DNA from 2 places in the Aliivibrio sp. A6 genome. Region 2 is predicted to be linked to the other one. Evidence: predicted binding sites of a transcription regulator. Region 2 holds the regulator's gene; the other holds the start of a gene.
What was found. The regulator PurR, encoded in region 2, represses purine synthesis genes. The targets are predictions, from matches to a motif close to TNANGNAAACGTTTNCNTNA.
Positions count from the first base shown of each region.

Region 1: PVK70_RS14530 (NCS2 family permease) is a predicted target of PurR. The motif match lies at 5,057-5,076, and genes of this name have one in related genera.

Region 1 is NZ_JARACR010000026.1:25,319-33,465, reverse strand. Features, by position in the region: gene PVK70_RS14550 (glutamate-5-semialdehyde dehydrogenase) at 1-566, opposite strand, end outside; gene proB (glutamate 5-kinase) at 581-1,690, opposite strand; gene frsA (esterase FrsA) at 1,858-3,102, opposite strand; gene gpt (xanthine phosphoribosyltransferase) at 3,244-3,702, opposite strand; gene PVK70_RS14530 (NCS2 family permease) at 3,738-5,030, opposite strand; gene PVK70_RS14525 (aminoacyl-histidine dipeptidase) at 5,859-7,313, shown strand; gene alr (alanine racemase) at 7,385-8,147, opposite strand, start outside.
Region 2 is NZ_JARACR010000036.1:16,901-25,047, reverse strand. Features, by position in the region: gene PVK70_RS16495 (PLP-dependent cysteine synthase family protein) at 1-1,009, opposite strand, end outside; gene PVK70_RS16490 (Lrp/AsnC family transcriptional regulator) at 1,141-1,608, shown strand; gene tesB (acyl-CoA thioesterase II) at 1,684-2,547, opposite strand; gene PVK70_RS16480 (YbaY family lipoprotein) at 2,778-3,281, shown strand; gene PVK70_RS16475 (MGMT family protein) at 3,319-3,621, opposite strand; gene PVK70_RS16470 (hypothetical protein) at 3,760-4,497, shown strand; gene PVK70_RS16465 (TfoX/Sxy family DNA transformation protein) at 4,708-5,295, opposite strand; cyclic di-GMP riboswitch class I at 5,422-5,503, opposite strand; gene purR (HTH-type transcriptional repressor PurR) at 5,660-6,667, opposite strand; gene torD (molecular chaperone TorD) at 6,941-7,588, opposite strand; gene torR (two-component system response regulator TorR) at 7,824-8,147, shown strand, end outside.

The DNA.
Region 1 (8,147 bases), on a different contig from region 2:
AGAAGCTGTGATACTAACTCTCGGTCTGGTTTTTCAATGTATTGAACAGATGCAGCTGGTAACCCTGCTTTTTCTAAAGCAACTTGGATAACCTTAACTAACTCCATATTGGAGAAGAAAGTCTCTTTACCACCACGTAAAATACTGGCATTACCTGTTTTTAAACACAAAGAAGCGATATCAATCGTTACATTTGGGCGTGCTTCATAGATAACACCGATAACCCCAATTGGCACACGACGACGAGATAATGACATCCCATTTTCAAGGACTTTACTGTCAATTTCACTGCCAACAGGATCGTTTAAACTAATAACATTACGTACATCATTAGCAATACCAACTAAACGCTCTTCAGTGAGTAATAGACGATCTTGCATTGCATCTGAAATACCCGCTTCAACAGCAGCTTTAATGTCTTTTGCGTTAGCAACTAATATAGCGTCTTTATTTGCTTCTAGTTCATCTGCAATAATGGCAAGCGCCTTGTTCTTTTGTGCTGTTGGAGCAACAGCCAAGTCAAATGCAGCTTCTTTTGCTGCTTGACCCATAGTTGTTAAATTCACAATATATCCTTTTACTAAATCAGTACTAAATCATCACGATGGATAGCTACAGGGCCATATTCGTAGCCTAATACTGCGTAAATATCCTGACTGTGTTTTCCTAAAATCTTAGTCAAATCATCACTCGAATAACGTGAAATACCACGAGCAATTAATTCGCCTTTTGTATTAACAATTTTGGCTACGCCACCACGAATAAAGTGACCAGAAACCTCAGTAATACCTTTACTTAATAAACTACTGCCTTTTTGCTGAACCGCATTTACCGCGCCATCATCAATAACAATACTGCCTTTTGATGGAGGCCCAGCCAAGATCCAACGTTTACGGCTTTCTAAAGCACACTCTACCGGTAAGAATTTCGTACCTTGAGGCTTAGAGTTCACAACATCGGTAATTACATTTTCTGCACTACCCGCTGCGATAATTACTTCAATGCCTGCTCGACGTGCCACATCAGCCGCTTGTAGCTTAGTTGCCATACCACCAGTACCTAACGTGGTACCACTGCCACCAGCAATCTTGCGTAGTGTTTCATCGATAGTATGAACTTCTTTAATCAGTTCTGCTTTTGGATCTTTACGTGGGTCAGCAGTAAACAAACCTGATTGATCTGTTAATAATAGTAATTTATCTGCACCAGCTAAAATACCCACTAACGCAGAAAGGTTATCGTTATCACCCACTTTAATTTCATTGGTTGCTACTGCGTCGTTTTCGTTAACAATAGGCACAATGTTATTTTTAAGTAGCGCAGTTAGCATATCTCGTGCATTTAAATAACGCTCACGGTCATCTAAATCTGCGCGGGTAAGTAGCATTTGACCGACATCAACACCATAAATACCAAATAAACTCTGCCATGCTTGAATTAAGCAACTTTGACCAACTGCAGCCAGTAGCTGCTTATTGGCCATGGTTTTGGGTAGCTCGGGGTAGTTAAGATGCTCACGGCCAGCGGCAATAGCCCCAGATGTAACAACAATAACCTGATGGCCCGCTTTTTTTAGCTGAACACATTGGCGAACTAACTCAACCATGTGTGCTCTGTCTAATTTTAATGTGCCACCTGTGAGTACACTTGTACCAAGTTTAACGACTATGGTTTGAGATTGTGTATTCAATTCCCTACTACCTATTTTACTTAATAAATGATGTGATTATTACGACGATAATCATCGTAATATAATTGGAATAACTGTAACTACTTTTAGCAAGCAAATCAGAACAGTACAAGCCTAAAATAGCATTTAATAACATTTCACTTTAATAAGATGGATAAAAAGTCAGATTATTGCTTCATCTCTTCTTTTATCCACTCAATCATCTGATTTAGCGCCTCTTCGTAGCCACTATGCAAGGTCTTACTTTTTAATTCAATCCCTTTGCCATACTGGCTAAATAAAGATGCCAACTTGTTATCCGACTTTGGTGAAACAGGATCACCTTGTAATCCAATCGAAAGGATCGATACTGGTGTTTTTCTTCCTCCAGATAAAAAACCTTGATTCTTTAATGACCAAGCCTGCATTTGACTTGTGAGACTGTTGATATCAACAACTTGTTTAACTAAGCGAGAGGCTAATACATCCAAATACATCTTAGGCATTTTTTTCAAAGATGCTGAATCAGATAAAATATGATGAATTGGAGCACCCAATGCGACACAAGCCTTCAATCTGCTTGGTTCTAGAAAAGAAAGGCGTAAGGCTACATTCCCACCAAATCGAAAGCCCATCACCGCAGCATGAAAGCGATCCACCCATGGAATGTTTGGTAAATGGTTAAGCACAGCCTGATGCAAGCAACTCGAATCCTCAGTCAAAGGCCAATGAGAACTATGGCCAATCGATGGCATGTCCAGCGTTAACATTGCGATATTGTTTGGAGCTAGGAAATCACGGTACAAACGCCACATATCCGTTTGTAATGAGTCCATACCACCGCTAACGATAACGACAGGTAAAGGCTTTTCTGTGCTTGGTAAGTGCAAATAACAGGTGATTTTTCGTCCCTGATAAGGAACCAATATTTTCTCTACTCGATGAGACGATTCTTTTGCTGCCATCTCATACGCTTGATTGGCAAGAACCTGAGCCTGAGTTGCAAGATTATCCCCTTTTATATGCGGATATCCGGCAATGCTAAAATAAAGACTGGCTTTAAAGAGTTCCTCAGCGGCTTCATCTCCTTTCAGAACGGCTGCTCTTTTTTGGTGATCCATTCCTGCATGAATCCACTCATAAGCCCAATTACCAGAGTGATAGCCACTGACTGTATCTAACCATTCATCACGAGTTCTATGTTTATCACTATTCGCAATTCGAGCAAGCAGTAATTCTAACTCAATCGGCTCTACACCTTGCCAAATCCATTGAGGTCGACGCAGCTCTCTATACCAACGACGATCATGAATATTAGAAGATATCTGCTCTGCACTGCTTGGAAGATAAGGAACAAGGCCTGAGGTTTCTAAGGCTTGTTTATTATTTTTAAATAATTTAACGGAGAGGTTTTCACTTTCAGGCTGAGTCATATATCAACTACCACTAATACAAAGGTTCATAGCCATTACTATATACTGAAAGAGAAATAAGAAATACGTAGAGTGTAATAAAATCAAATTCAAGGCAAAAAAATGGCCCTATTTAAGGACCATTAATCAATTAACTTGCGATTATTTTTTCGCAATAGGATCAACGTATGTTACCGCCATATCCCATGGTTGTTCAATCCACGTATCTTGTGGGATATCTACAATGTAAGTATCCACTAAGTGAATTCCTGCAGGCTTAGCACATACAGTTACTAGTTTACCTTTAGGATACATTTCACGTAATTTAACCGCTGTATCACCGCTGTCAACAAGATCATCAATGATGATAAAGCCTTCACCGTCACCTTCCATTGCTTTAACCACTGTCATGTCACGCTGATGATCATGGTCATAGCTTGAGATACATACTGTATCAACATAACGGATATTTAACTCACGAGCTAAGATAGCAGCAGGAACTAAACCACCACGGCTCACAGCCAAAATACCTTTCCATTGTTCCGCAGGAAGTAACTGCTCAGCAAGCTGGCGAGTATACATCTGCATGTTGTCCCAAGTGATTACAAATTTGTTAGCCATAATAGACAAAACCTCTAAAAAGCATAGACAACAGACTATGCCGTAAAAATAAATTTCAGCGTGAATAGTGCAGCAAGAACCCAAACACTGATGTGAACATCACGACCTTTACCACTTAGCAATTTAATTGCCGCATAAGAGATAAAGCCTAAAGAAATGCCATCAGCAATAGAGAAGGTTAAAGGCATTAGTAAGCATACCACAACAACAGGGGCTGCTTCAGTAAGATCTCGCCAATCAATACTCACAAGACCTGACATCATTAAAATTGCTACATAAAACAATGCTCCAGCAGTTGCATAAGCTGGAACCATACCTGCTAAAGGTGAGAAAAATAATGCAAGAAGAAATAATACACCAACAACAACAGCAGTTAAGCCAGTACGCCCCCCAGCAGCAACACCAGAAACACTTTCAATATAAGATGTTGTATTTGATGTACCTAATAAAGCACCAACAGAAGTCGCTGTTGAGTCAGCTAATAATGCTTTATTTAAACGAGGGATATTTCCATCTTTATCCATGATGCCCGCTTTCTGAGACACGCCAACTAAAGTCCCTGCTGTATCAAATAAATCAACAAACAAGAAAGCAAAAACAACAGTCAACATGCTCAATTCAAACGCACTAGAAAAGTCTAATTGTAAAAATGTTGGTGCGATACTTGGTGGCATTGACATAATGCCTGCGTATTGAACATCACCGAAAAGTAATGAAAGAGCAGTAACCGCTAAAATAGCGATCATTACAGCAGCTTTATAACCACGATGAACCAATGCAATCGTTAAAAAGAAAGCCAATGCCCCCATTGCAGCAGGAAAACCGTTAATAGCTCCCATTGAAACTAAAGTTGCTGGATTATCAACAACGATACCTGAATTTTTTAATGCAATAAAAGCCAGGAATAAACCAATACCCGCAGAGATGCCCGTTCGTAAAGAAAGAGGGATTGAATTAATAATCAATTCTCTAATTTTAAACAAGCTTAATAATATAAATAGAACACCAGACATAAATACAGCCGCTAATGCAACCTGCCATGTATGCCCCATACCTAAAACAACGGTATAAGTGAAGAAAGCGTTTAGTCCCATTCCTGGAGCTTGCGCAATTGGGAAATTAGCAACAAATCCCATAATAAAACAACCGATTGCAGCAGCAATACAAGTTGCAACAAATACTGCACCTTTATCCATACCGGCATCAGCTAAAATAGCTGGATTAACAAAAATAACATAAGCCATAGTTAGGAAGGTGGTTAACCCTGCAATAATCTCAGTACGAACATTCGTACCGTTTTCTTTCAGTTTAAATAGTTTCTCAAGCATTTGAGTAATCCCTAAAGTTTTTATTGCAATCTAAACGTTTGCGTAATCGATTGGCTGAGGATTATAAAGAGGAATTATAGGAATTTCTAGCGATAGTTACCCTTTTACTATGTAAATAGTAAATAAAGTGAATGCCTTGATCTAATAATTAATTTTTTTTATTTAAAGTCAGTATCTTAAAATAGAGATGAGGGTTTTTAAGGGGTTTAAGCAGAAAATTTAGATAAAAAAAACGCCACCCAAATGATTTGGCTGGCGGAGAATTAAGTCACCCTTAATGGGGTTAATTGAATTCCAATTATAGGGGTATTACTTTACTGTATAAAACCGAAGTTTTATTAGTAACCAAAGCAAGCTGGGTATACGAATTGACTTGTATAAACAGAGCGTTGATTCCAGAAACTTGAAGAACTTAAACAAAACATAACATCACCTTATCAATTGATAGTTTTTAACATTAAAATTGATCTCGGTTCCTTGGAGGCGATAAATCGGACTCATCCTTTGAGCATTTCTTTCTTGCTGTAACAGCAGATGAGTCAACTATACCACCATGAAATTTAATTACAACAAAAACATGACGTAGTTCACACTTATCAAATTAATCCTCTCTTTAGCATCGAACGTTATGTAATTTTATTACTTTAATTTTTGCTATTAAAAAAACACTCTATTTCTCGTACTTTCTTCATGACTTCTGATAATGTATTTGCAATATCAAACAGAGTAATTAGCTAAATTCATAGGTATACTTGTTTTAATTAACAACCAATAACTCAAATGAATAGAGCATTTCTAAATAAATAATGCTTTCAAAAGGAGATCCTTGTGTCTGAGATCAGTCAACTAACCCCTCAACCACTTTGGCAGTTTTTCGATAAAATTTGTTCTATCCCTCACCCTTCTAAGCATGAAGAAGCGCTCGCTCAATACATTATTGATTGGGCAACAGGTGAAGGTTTAGATGTACGTCGTGATCCTACGGGTAATGTATTTATCAAAAAACCAGCGACCGCGGGTATGGAAGATCGTAAAGGGGTTGTACTTCAAGCGCATATCGACATGGTTCCACAGAAGAATGAAGATACCGACCATGACTTTACAAAAGATCCGATTCAACCTTACATTGATGGTGAGTGGGTAACCGCTAAAGGAACTACTCTTGGTGCTGATAATGGTATGGGTATGGCTTCTTGCTTGGCTGTGCTTGCTTCAAAAGAGCTTAAACATGGTCCATTAGAAGTCTTACTTACTATTGATGAAGAAGCGGGAATGACTGGCGCTTTCGGTCTAGCAGCTGGTTGGTTAGAAGGCGATATCCTTTTAAATACCGACTCAGAGCAAGAAGGCGAGATCTACATGGGCTGTGCTGGCGGCGCTGATGGTTCAATCAAATTGAATATCGAGCGTGAAGCATTACCTAGTGGTTATGTAACTCGTCAAATTACACTAAAAGGCTTAAAAGGCGGTCATTCAGGTTGTGATATTCACACTGGCCGTGGTAATGCAAACAAATTATTAGGCCGCTTCCTTGCTGGACACGCTGCTGAGCTTGATTTACGTCTTGTAGAATTCCGTGGTGGTAGCTTACGTAATGCTATTCCTCGCGAAGCATTTGCAACAGTAGCCGTACCCGCTGAAAACGAAGCGAAACTAGCTGAATTATTCACTTTTTATACTGAGTTATTAAAAGAAGAATTAGGCCGTGTTGAAACAGATATTGTTACATTCAATGAAGCAGCATCTACTGAAAATACATTAACGTCAGTAACTCAAGCACGCTTTATTGCTACTCTTAATGCATGTCCAAACGGCGTCATCCGTATGAGTGATGATATTGAAGGTGTTGTAGAAACGTCTTTAAATGTTGGCGTTATTACCACTGACGAAAGTTCTATTACTATTCTATGCCTTATCCGTTCTCTGATGGATTCAGGGCGTAGCATGGTTGAAGGTATGCTTTCATCTGTTGCAGAACTGGCTAGCGCACAAGTTACTTTCTCAGGGACTTACCCTGGTTGGAAACCTGATGCTGACTCTGAAATCATGCATGTTTTCCGTGATGTTTATGAAGGTATTTACGGAAATAAACCAAATATTATGGTTATTCACGCAGGTCTTGAATGTGGTCTATTTAAGAAGCCTTACCCAGAAATGGATATGATTTCATTTGGTCCAACAATCAAGTTCCCTCACTCTCCAGATGAGAAAGTGAAAATTGACACCGTTGCTCTTTATTGGGAGCAAATGGTAGCTATCTTAGAAAATATCCCTAAGAAATAATTCTATTACTTGTTAATAAAAAAACGGTCAGCATATGCTGACCGTTTTTGTTTATACCAATAGAGCAGATATTATAAATATACTTTCGGGTTGGTTGCACCCCAGATAACATATAGCTCAGGCATACCACGGCTGCTAAATGCTTCCATTTCTTTAGTTTCAATCGTCTCTTCATTTTGAGAGCCAAAAAGAACCACTTCATCACCTGGTTGAACATCAGCAATATCGGTAACATCTACCATAGTGGTATTCATAGACGTCACACCCACTACATTTGCTTTCTGGCCATTAATTAATACGTAGCCATTATTACCAATAGAGCGTACGTAACCATCAGAATAGCCTAATGGTAGGTTAGCTAGAATAGAATCACGTCCCAATACATAAGTACTGCTGTAGCCAATAGTGCTGCCTTTTGGTAAGTAATTTAAAGATGCCACAGAGGTTTTAAAGCGAACAATGCGCTGGTACTCTGGATTACTTGGCATATCACCATAAAGTAGGCCACCAGGACGAACCATATCTAAATGTGCTTCTGGCAGGTTAATTGTAGTGTAAGAGTTTGCTACGTGTAGAGTGATATTTTCACGATTTAACTGAGCTTCATCAATCAACCATTGGCTTTCTTGTTTGAATAAGTTCAGCTTTGTACGGATCTCTTCAACTGACTCATTTGGGAAGTGAGTCATAATGCCGACGATATTAACATGACCATTAAAGGCAATATTTAACGCTTCTTTTTTACCTTGTAACTGAGACAGGTCTAAACCATTACGCCCCATACCACCAGCATTTAGAGCTAAGTGTACTGGAATAATAGTATTATTTTTTTTT
Region 2 (8,147 bases):
CACCGATATTATCAGCAACCCACTCGTCGTTATAATACGTATCAAGGTATCGCTCACCACTATCACACAGTAGGGTAACGATAGAGCCTTTTTCACCGCGTTGTTGCATTTCACAAGCAAGTTGCAGTGCGCCAAATAAGTTGGTTCCTGTAGAAGCCCCGGCTTTTCGTCCAAGAATTCCTTCTAACCAGCGAGCCGTTGCGACGCTTGCTACATCCGTAATTGTGCGCATTTCATCGATAACTCCGGGAATAAAGCTTGGCTCTACACGAGGTCGACCAATGCCTTCAATCTTACTGCCTGCATCTAGAGTGAGTTCTTTATTGCCCGTTTTATAGAAGTCATGGAATACAGAGTTTTCAGGGTCCACAACGCATAATTTAGTGTTGTATTTTTGGTAACGAATAAAACGGCCAATGGTTGCAGATGTGCCGCCTGTTCCCGGGTTCATAACTACCCAGGTTGGCTCAGGATGATCTTCTAATTGCATTTGACGAAAAATGCTATCTGCAATGTTGTTGTTTCCGCGCCAGTCTGTTGCACGTTCTGCGTAAGTAAATTGATCCATATAATGGCCATCTAACTCTTCAGCAAGACGACGAGACTCTGCATAAATCTCATCAGAACGTTCTACAAAGTGAGGTTCACCCCCATAGAATTTAATCATCTCAATCTTCTTACTTGCTGTTTTACGAGGGACTACAGCAATGAATGGCAATCCAAGTAGGCGAGCAAAGTAAGCTTCAGATACCGCGGTGCTGCCCGATGATGATTCAATAATAGGCGTGTTTGGACCAATCCAGCCATTAGAAATGGCATAAAGAAAAAGAGAGCGGGCTAAACGATGTTTAAGAGAGCCTGTTGGATGTGTACTCTCATCTTTCAGATATAAATCGATGCCATCAAGCATAGGCAAATCAAGTTTAATTAGGTGTGTATCAGCAGAGCGTTGGTAGTCTGCTTCAATTTTACGAATAGCGTTGTTAATCCAATCATGATCTGTACACATAATGCTTTCCTTAATATTCTCAATGCAAATAGTAGCGATGTGATTAATTTACCTCTGTATGTTGAGAAAAACTTTGCTATATTTACTGCATTATGACTATAAAAGAGAAAATTTTTCTATTGTGAGGTTTTATGGGAAAGCATGAGCTAGATAAGGTGGATACGACCTTACTTTCATTACTGCAAAAAGACAGCACTATCTCATTACATGATTTAGCCGAGGCCGTAAATTTAACCACGACACCTTGCTGGAAACGATTAAAAAGGCTAGAAGAAGAAGGGGTAATAGAAAAGAAAGTGGCTTTGCTTAATCCAGAAAAATTAGGGTTAAGTTTTAATGCCTTTGTTTTGATTAAAACCTCAAATCACTCACAAGAATGGTACAACAAATTTGTTGATACGGTTTCTGATTTTCCTGAAGTGATGGAATTTTATCGAATGGCAGGTGAGTATGATTACATGATGAAAGTGTTATCAGAAGACATGAAAGCCTTTGATGGTTTCTATAAAAAATTAGTGAATAGTGTTGATGGGATCTCGAATGTTACCAGTACATTTGCAATGGAACCTTTGAAGTATACAACAGAGCTACCATTATAGATTTCCCGTAATTAAATTACTTTGTTATCGCAGGTCAGGAGTAATACCAGACCTGCGCTATTTGGGATAAATGGCCTATTTTTTCTTCATTCTCATAACACCTTCTTGCATTGCAGACGCTACAAGCTCACCTTTCTGATTAAATATCTCCCCACGAACTAAGCCTCGAGAGCCGCTCGCATTGGTGCTTTCAATAGAGTAAAGCAACCACTCATCCATTTTAAATGGGCGGTGGAACCACATTGAGTGATCAATCGTAGCAACTTGGAAATTTGGCGTTAATAAGCTGACTTCATGTGGGTGTAATGCTGTTGGCAAAAATCCCCAATCAGAAGCGTAAGCTAATAAATATTGATGAATTAATTGGTTATCTGGCAAATCACCGTTTGCTTTGATCCATAAATGCTGTGTTGGTGCTGCTTTTTTAGGTGCTAATGGATTAACGATATTAACAGGGCGAACTTCAATCGGTTTTTCGCCACAAAATATTTTCTGAACCGCTGGTGGAAGTACGTGCTTAATGGCTTCTGCTAATTGTGTTTCTGAAGCAAAGTTTTCAGGGCCAGCAATGTCAGGCATTGATGATTGGTGCTCAAAACCAGGTTCATCACCATGATAAGAAGCGGTTAAATAGAAAATTGGACGGCCGTTTTGAATGGCTTTAACACGACGAGTACTAAAGCTTCGACCATCTCTTAGATTTTCAACATCATAAATGATCGCTTTTTCTGGGTCACCAGGGTGAAGAAAGTAGCTATGAAAAGAATGTACCGTTCTTGCGTTATCTACGGTGTAACGAGCAGCTGAAAGCGCTTGGCCAATGACTTGACCACCGTAAACTTGCGGCAAACCAAGGTTTTCACTTTGCCCTCTGAATAAACCTTGTTCCAATTGTTCTAGCTGTAGGAGGGTCAATAACTCATTTAATGCTTTATTCATTTCTTTGCCTTAGTACCAGTAACGTAATTATTCTATTGTGAGGTAGATTCAGTTTGAGTTCAATAAGTTAAACAATATGTTAACTTGGTCAAGATAACATCAGGACCGTGTGATTTTACGGTCGTTGAGTTAGTTTTCTGTCAAAGATAGAGCCGATGAGAAGACAGTTTAATATATTAGGTTTATATTTATGTCGTTTTTATCAAAATATATAACAAAGAGAGAATAAAATGAAAAAATCATTATTGGTGGCGTTATCGGTGGCTACAGGGATTACAATGGTTGGCTGTAATTCAACAGATAAATCTGAAAAAGAAACGGTAAAACAAGAAGTGGTGGTTCAAGAGGAAGTAACTCAAACTGATGCTGCAAATACTGACGTAATTGAAGTGGTTGAGACACAAGTAGTCACGGGTAGTGTTGGTTACCGTGAGCGCATTGCATTGCCTGCAAATGCGGTTATTACAGTAACACTGGCTGATGTGTCATTAGCTGATGCACCATCAAAAACGATTTCTGAGCAAACTTTTGAGGCAGCAGAAAAATCCTCTCCATTTGATTATTCTTTAGAGTTTGATACAGCAGATATTCAAGCAAACCATAGCTACTCTGTACGCGCAACAATCAAAGTGGATGGTAAATTACGTTTCACAACAGATACTAACTACGCCGTTATTACTGATGAAGCAAAAACTATGCAACAAGACCTAATGCTAAAAGGCGTTCGTCAATAATTTTGAAAAGTAGTATATAAAATTAAGTAGTTGTGTTTTAAGGCATAACTACTTGTTTAAAGTTTGAAACACTTCCATTATCCTTTATTAATATATTTTCTTCTTCAAGTAATTGCTTCTGTCTTTCAAATCTCCCACCTTGTAATGATATCTTCCCTTGAGCATTAACAACTCGATACCATGGTAATTGCGTCTCTTTTGGCAGTTGTGATAATACTTTTCCTACGTGTCTAGAATGATTAGGAAAGCCTGCCAATGTTGCAAGTTGTCCATAAGTAATCACTCGGCCCTTTGGCACATAATATAGATTTGTATAAATATTTTGAGCAAATTCGTCCATTGAAATGAATACCTTAATGCGTGCCAATTCAGATAAGTATTATCTTAGAAAAGTGAGGTGAGTCAGTGATAAAGCTAATTATTACCGCTAAACTGAAATAGTAACAAAGTAAACCGCTTGATACCAAGGAGGGAGAAGATGGTTTTGACTGTATTATCAATTATATTAAGTATTCTACTTGTTGTTGTTGGCGTATTGGCTTTTGGGATTAGCGGAGGTGAACTTCCTTTGTTGGCTCTGGCTATTCCAATGCTGTGGTTAATTCCTCTAGGGGGCGTGGCTACTTGGGTGTTAGTGAGTGGTATTTCGCTATTTGGTTGGACATTAAGTGAGCAGCCTTTATCGTTATCTATCTCTGTTTGGACTCTATTTCCATTGTTGATGGTGGTCTTTTCACGACGAAAAAGTATCCATTTAATCGCTTTTATTATTGCAGTAGTGGTGGCGATGGAAGCTGGAATAATGGCGTTGCAGTATGAAGGCAAATTAGAAGGGGCTGCGTCTTTAACATTGATTCAGATTATCAGTGTTATTTTAGTTTGGGTAGCGGCGAGAAGTTGGAAACCAGTGAATCGAAATGCGTGGTGGCCTCTGGTTTTGGTCGTTCCATTATGGATAGGTGGCTTGCAACATGCGGCATTGGTAGCTCTGTCTATTACTGGTCTTATTGTTTGTTTACAGAGTGTTGGTAGCTCAAAGTATCGTGATTGGCTTACTATGCTGTCATGGCTTTTACCGGTTATAGCATTTGCCACCTTAATTATTTCACCCAAGTTCGAGGTACCTACCTCTGTGATGGTCTCGTGGTTGATGATTTTAATGATTGGTTGGATAACTGATTTTATGATGCAGGTAGATGATGAACCAACAGATTAGGTTCACCATCTATTTAGAAGTAATACCATTCTGGATAAATAGTTGATCAGATAATTGCGTAGGAAAAATCGATTAGAGCAAGGCATAAATTACAGTAACTAGTGGTTCTAATTACAAAATTTATAACGCAGATATAATCGATTTTAACAAGCAAGAATGATCAAATACTTATGTAGATTGGTATAAAATTGGTAATAACAGCGAGTTAATCTATAGTTGCTTTCTTAATTCATCTCTGGTCGCTGATGGAATAACAGACCAGTGAGTGCCTTTTATAGCACCTTCAAGAGACCAAAGTAATTCATCGCTCACACTGCTAGAGTGCGTTTGTTGAATGGCTTTGTATGCGTTAACTGACCCTGTATCACGAAGTTCTTCAACAGTATTAATACCTGCCTTTTTAAGCATTCGTTCTGTTGCTAATCGTAAATTTGGTAGGTCTTTAATTCGAGATGGACCTTCTGATTTCTGTTTTTCTTTATCTTTTTTAGCGACATCTAGAGCGATAACCGCTTGTAATAAGATTGAATCAGGTTCTTCCCAACATTCTGCTGAAATTGCAAAATATTTGGTCACGACAGGAAAACCACGTTTTTTATAAACGTATGGTTCAAATCCTTGCTCTTTAAATAAGTTGATAGTGTCATCACTTGCTCTTAAATGCAGCTTATCTTGAACGACAAGTGCGAACATAGTGCTGTCGATAAATATACCGAAACCACCAAACATAGAACGTGAAGTGATCTTTCCTAGAGAGGAGAGGAGACGGAGTGATTCTTTTAGTACTGGTTTATCCATTGCAATAATTCTCGGTTAGTAAGTCTATGTCACTAAACAACTGAGCCCGAGGAAATAGTAGCAAGTTCAAAATATAGAATTGTTATTTTAAAGTAAAAATTAACAATGCATAAAAGAATACTTGCCATCGGCAACCCCGCTACCCTATATAAAACTTAGGCCGGAAGCTTTGCGTCCTGCACTTTCGCACAGTTTGCCCTGTTCGTGACTTTGGATGATGATATAGCAATCAATAAGTCAAGAGACCAAAAAAAATCAAAAAATGTGATCTTGCTCCATAAAATTAACGTCATTTTTGTTAAGTTGGTTCAACTTTTCCTTGAGAATGACGTTGATTGTTCTTGTTTTGTAAATTTAAACTTTATTATTTAGTCTTATCAAAAACACTATTTCGAGATACTACTTCAGGCTGCATTTCAAAAATACGACGCTCGTGATGTTTATCTTTTATACGCTCTAATAAAATTTCAACCGCGGTTTTTCCGACTCTTCGCTTAGGTTGATGAATTGTAGTGAGTGGTGGAGAGAAATAAGCAGATAACTCAATATTATCATATCCAATCACTGAGATATCTTCAGGTACACGTAAACCAGACTGTTTAATTCGACTAATCGCGGCTAATGCCATAATGTCATTGAAACAGAATATAGCCGTTGGCTGTTTGTCCATTGCGATTAGTTTATCTATCGCTTTAGCTGCAGAAGCACATTCAAAATCACCTTCTAAAATCCAATTTGGATTAAAGGCTAATCCTGCCTCTTCATGCGCACGTTTAAAACCATGGATTCGCTCATTACACGTTGCCTTATCTGCTTGACCAGTAATGCATGCGATTTCAGTATGACCTTTTTCAATCAAATGTTTAGTCGCTAAGTAACCACCTTTTTCTGAATTATCAATGATTTTATCTGTGTGTGGGCTGTCTGGGCCCCAGTCCATGATAACCATAGGTAGTTCAGTGTTTTTCTCAAGAAGAGCAAGAAGTTGCTCATTTAGATCAGAACACATAACAAGTAAGCCATCTACTCGTTTCTCTGCCAGCATACGGATGTAATGTTTTTGCTTTTCTAGATCACCTTCGGTATTACACATAAACAATGTGTAGCCTTGCTTGTAACAGTAATTTTCAACACCGTGCATTACTTCTGCAAAAAAAGGATTGAATGATTGCGTTACTAGCATACCGATAGTTCGTGTTGTGTTGCATTTTAAACTACGAGCTACGGCACTTGGTGCGTAATTTAATTCGTCGACAGCTTCCCACACGCGTTTTTGTGTTGCTTCAGCAACGAAGCGAGTTTTATTTATTACGTGAGATACGGTTGTTGTTGATACCGCTGCTAATTTTGCAACGTCTTTAATTGTAGCCATATTTAAGCCTTAACATAGTTAAATAAGGGGCTATTTATGTTCCAACAAAATAGGTGTTGCTCTTTTAAAGAACTGATGGAAGATAAATAGGCCCTGATAAATGAAAAAAACCGCTAAAAATGCGGCTTTTATTTAATGTTTTAATTTTATCGTTTGCGTACACATACTATAGGTAAAGTATAGTGCAAACAATTATTGATTTCATAAATTCTAGTTGTAATCTGATTTATATCACGTACTTGTTAATTTATATCATCAAAATGAGTGACTCAATTACTCACCAGTAAGGAATGCAGCATCTAACTGTAAGAACGTCACTAAGAAATGTGTAACCGCTGCGTAGAAGCCGAACTCATCTCGCTCTTGGCAGATTTGGCTAAAGCGTGGTGTCCATGATAAGAGTTGCTCATTAATGAAGTTTAACTGAGCGGCCATGTAAGCTTCAAATTCTTCTTCAGAAGCTTGTTGGTTTGTCATTACGATTAAATTACCAAGAAAATCAAGTTCAATGGCAATGTGATCGGCAGGCTCATTAAATTCAGCTTTTTGTGCGATGTTATATTTCTCTAATAGTGCACGCATTTCTTGTGCTGGTTTTGCATTCAAAAGACCTGATTTATCAAGGTATAGTGATGCATAAGGTAGGGCACTGCTTTTATCTGAACCTAAAAAAGCTTGGCAAAAGTCGGCAGAAAGTTCAAGTTGTGCGTCTTCACGTTTTTGTAATTGATTTAACTTTTCAATTAGAGCACTCACTGAGCTAGATAATTCTGCGGTTTCAGCTAAGTTTGATAAAAATGTACGAACTTCAAAGCTATTGTATTCTTCTAATTGTTCTGCGGTTAATTCGCTTGTTAATAAACTTGATAACCACCAGTAAATTTCAGCGCGTTGTTCGTTAAATGCAGTCAATTCGTTCATGTATTCGTCACTCCAAAAAATTTATATGGGAATTGTACTGGATAAGTGTGAAAAGGAATAGCACCTATCATTAACAGCGTGTATAAATATATATGTAAAGATTAAAGCCGAATTTTGGTTAAGATTTGTTTTGAATCAAACAAATCACAGATATATCAATTGAAAATTGGCATTATTACAAAATATGAATAGAATAAGATAAGAACCATCCAAATAACCATAAAAAGAGAAAATTATGAGCTATCACATTTTAGTTGTTGAAGACGAAGTGGTAACTCGCTCTAAACTTGTAGGCTATTTTGAAGCCGAGGGATATCAAGTGAGCGAGGCTGAAACAGGTGCAGAAATGCGAACTATTTTGGCTGAACAAAAAGTTGATTTAATTATGCTTGATATAAACCTACCAGGAGAGGATGGTTTATTGTTGGCACGCGAACTGCGTAGCCAATCTAATATTGGTATTATTCTTGTTACAGGACGAACTGATAGTATTGATCGAATTGTAGGCTTGGAAATGGGTGCTGATGATTACGTCACAAAACCTGTTGAGCTACGTGAA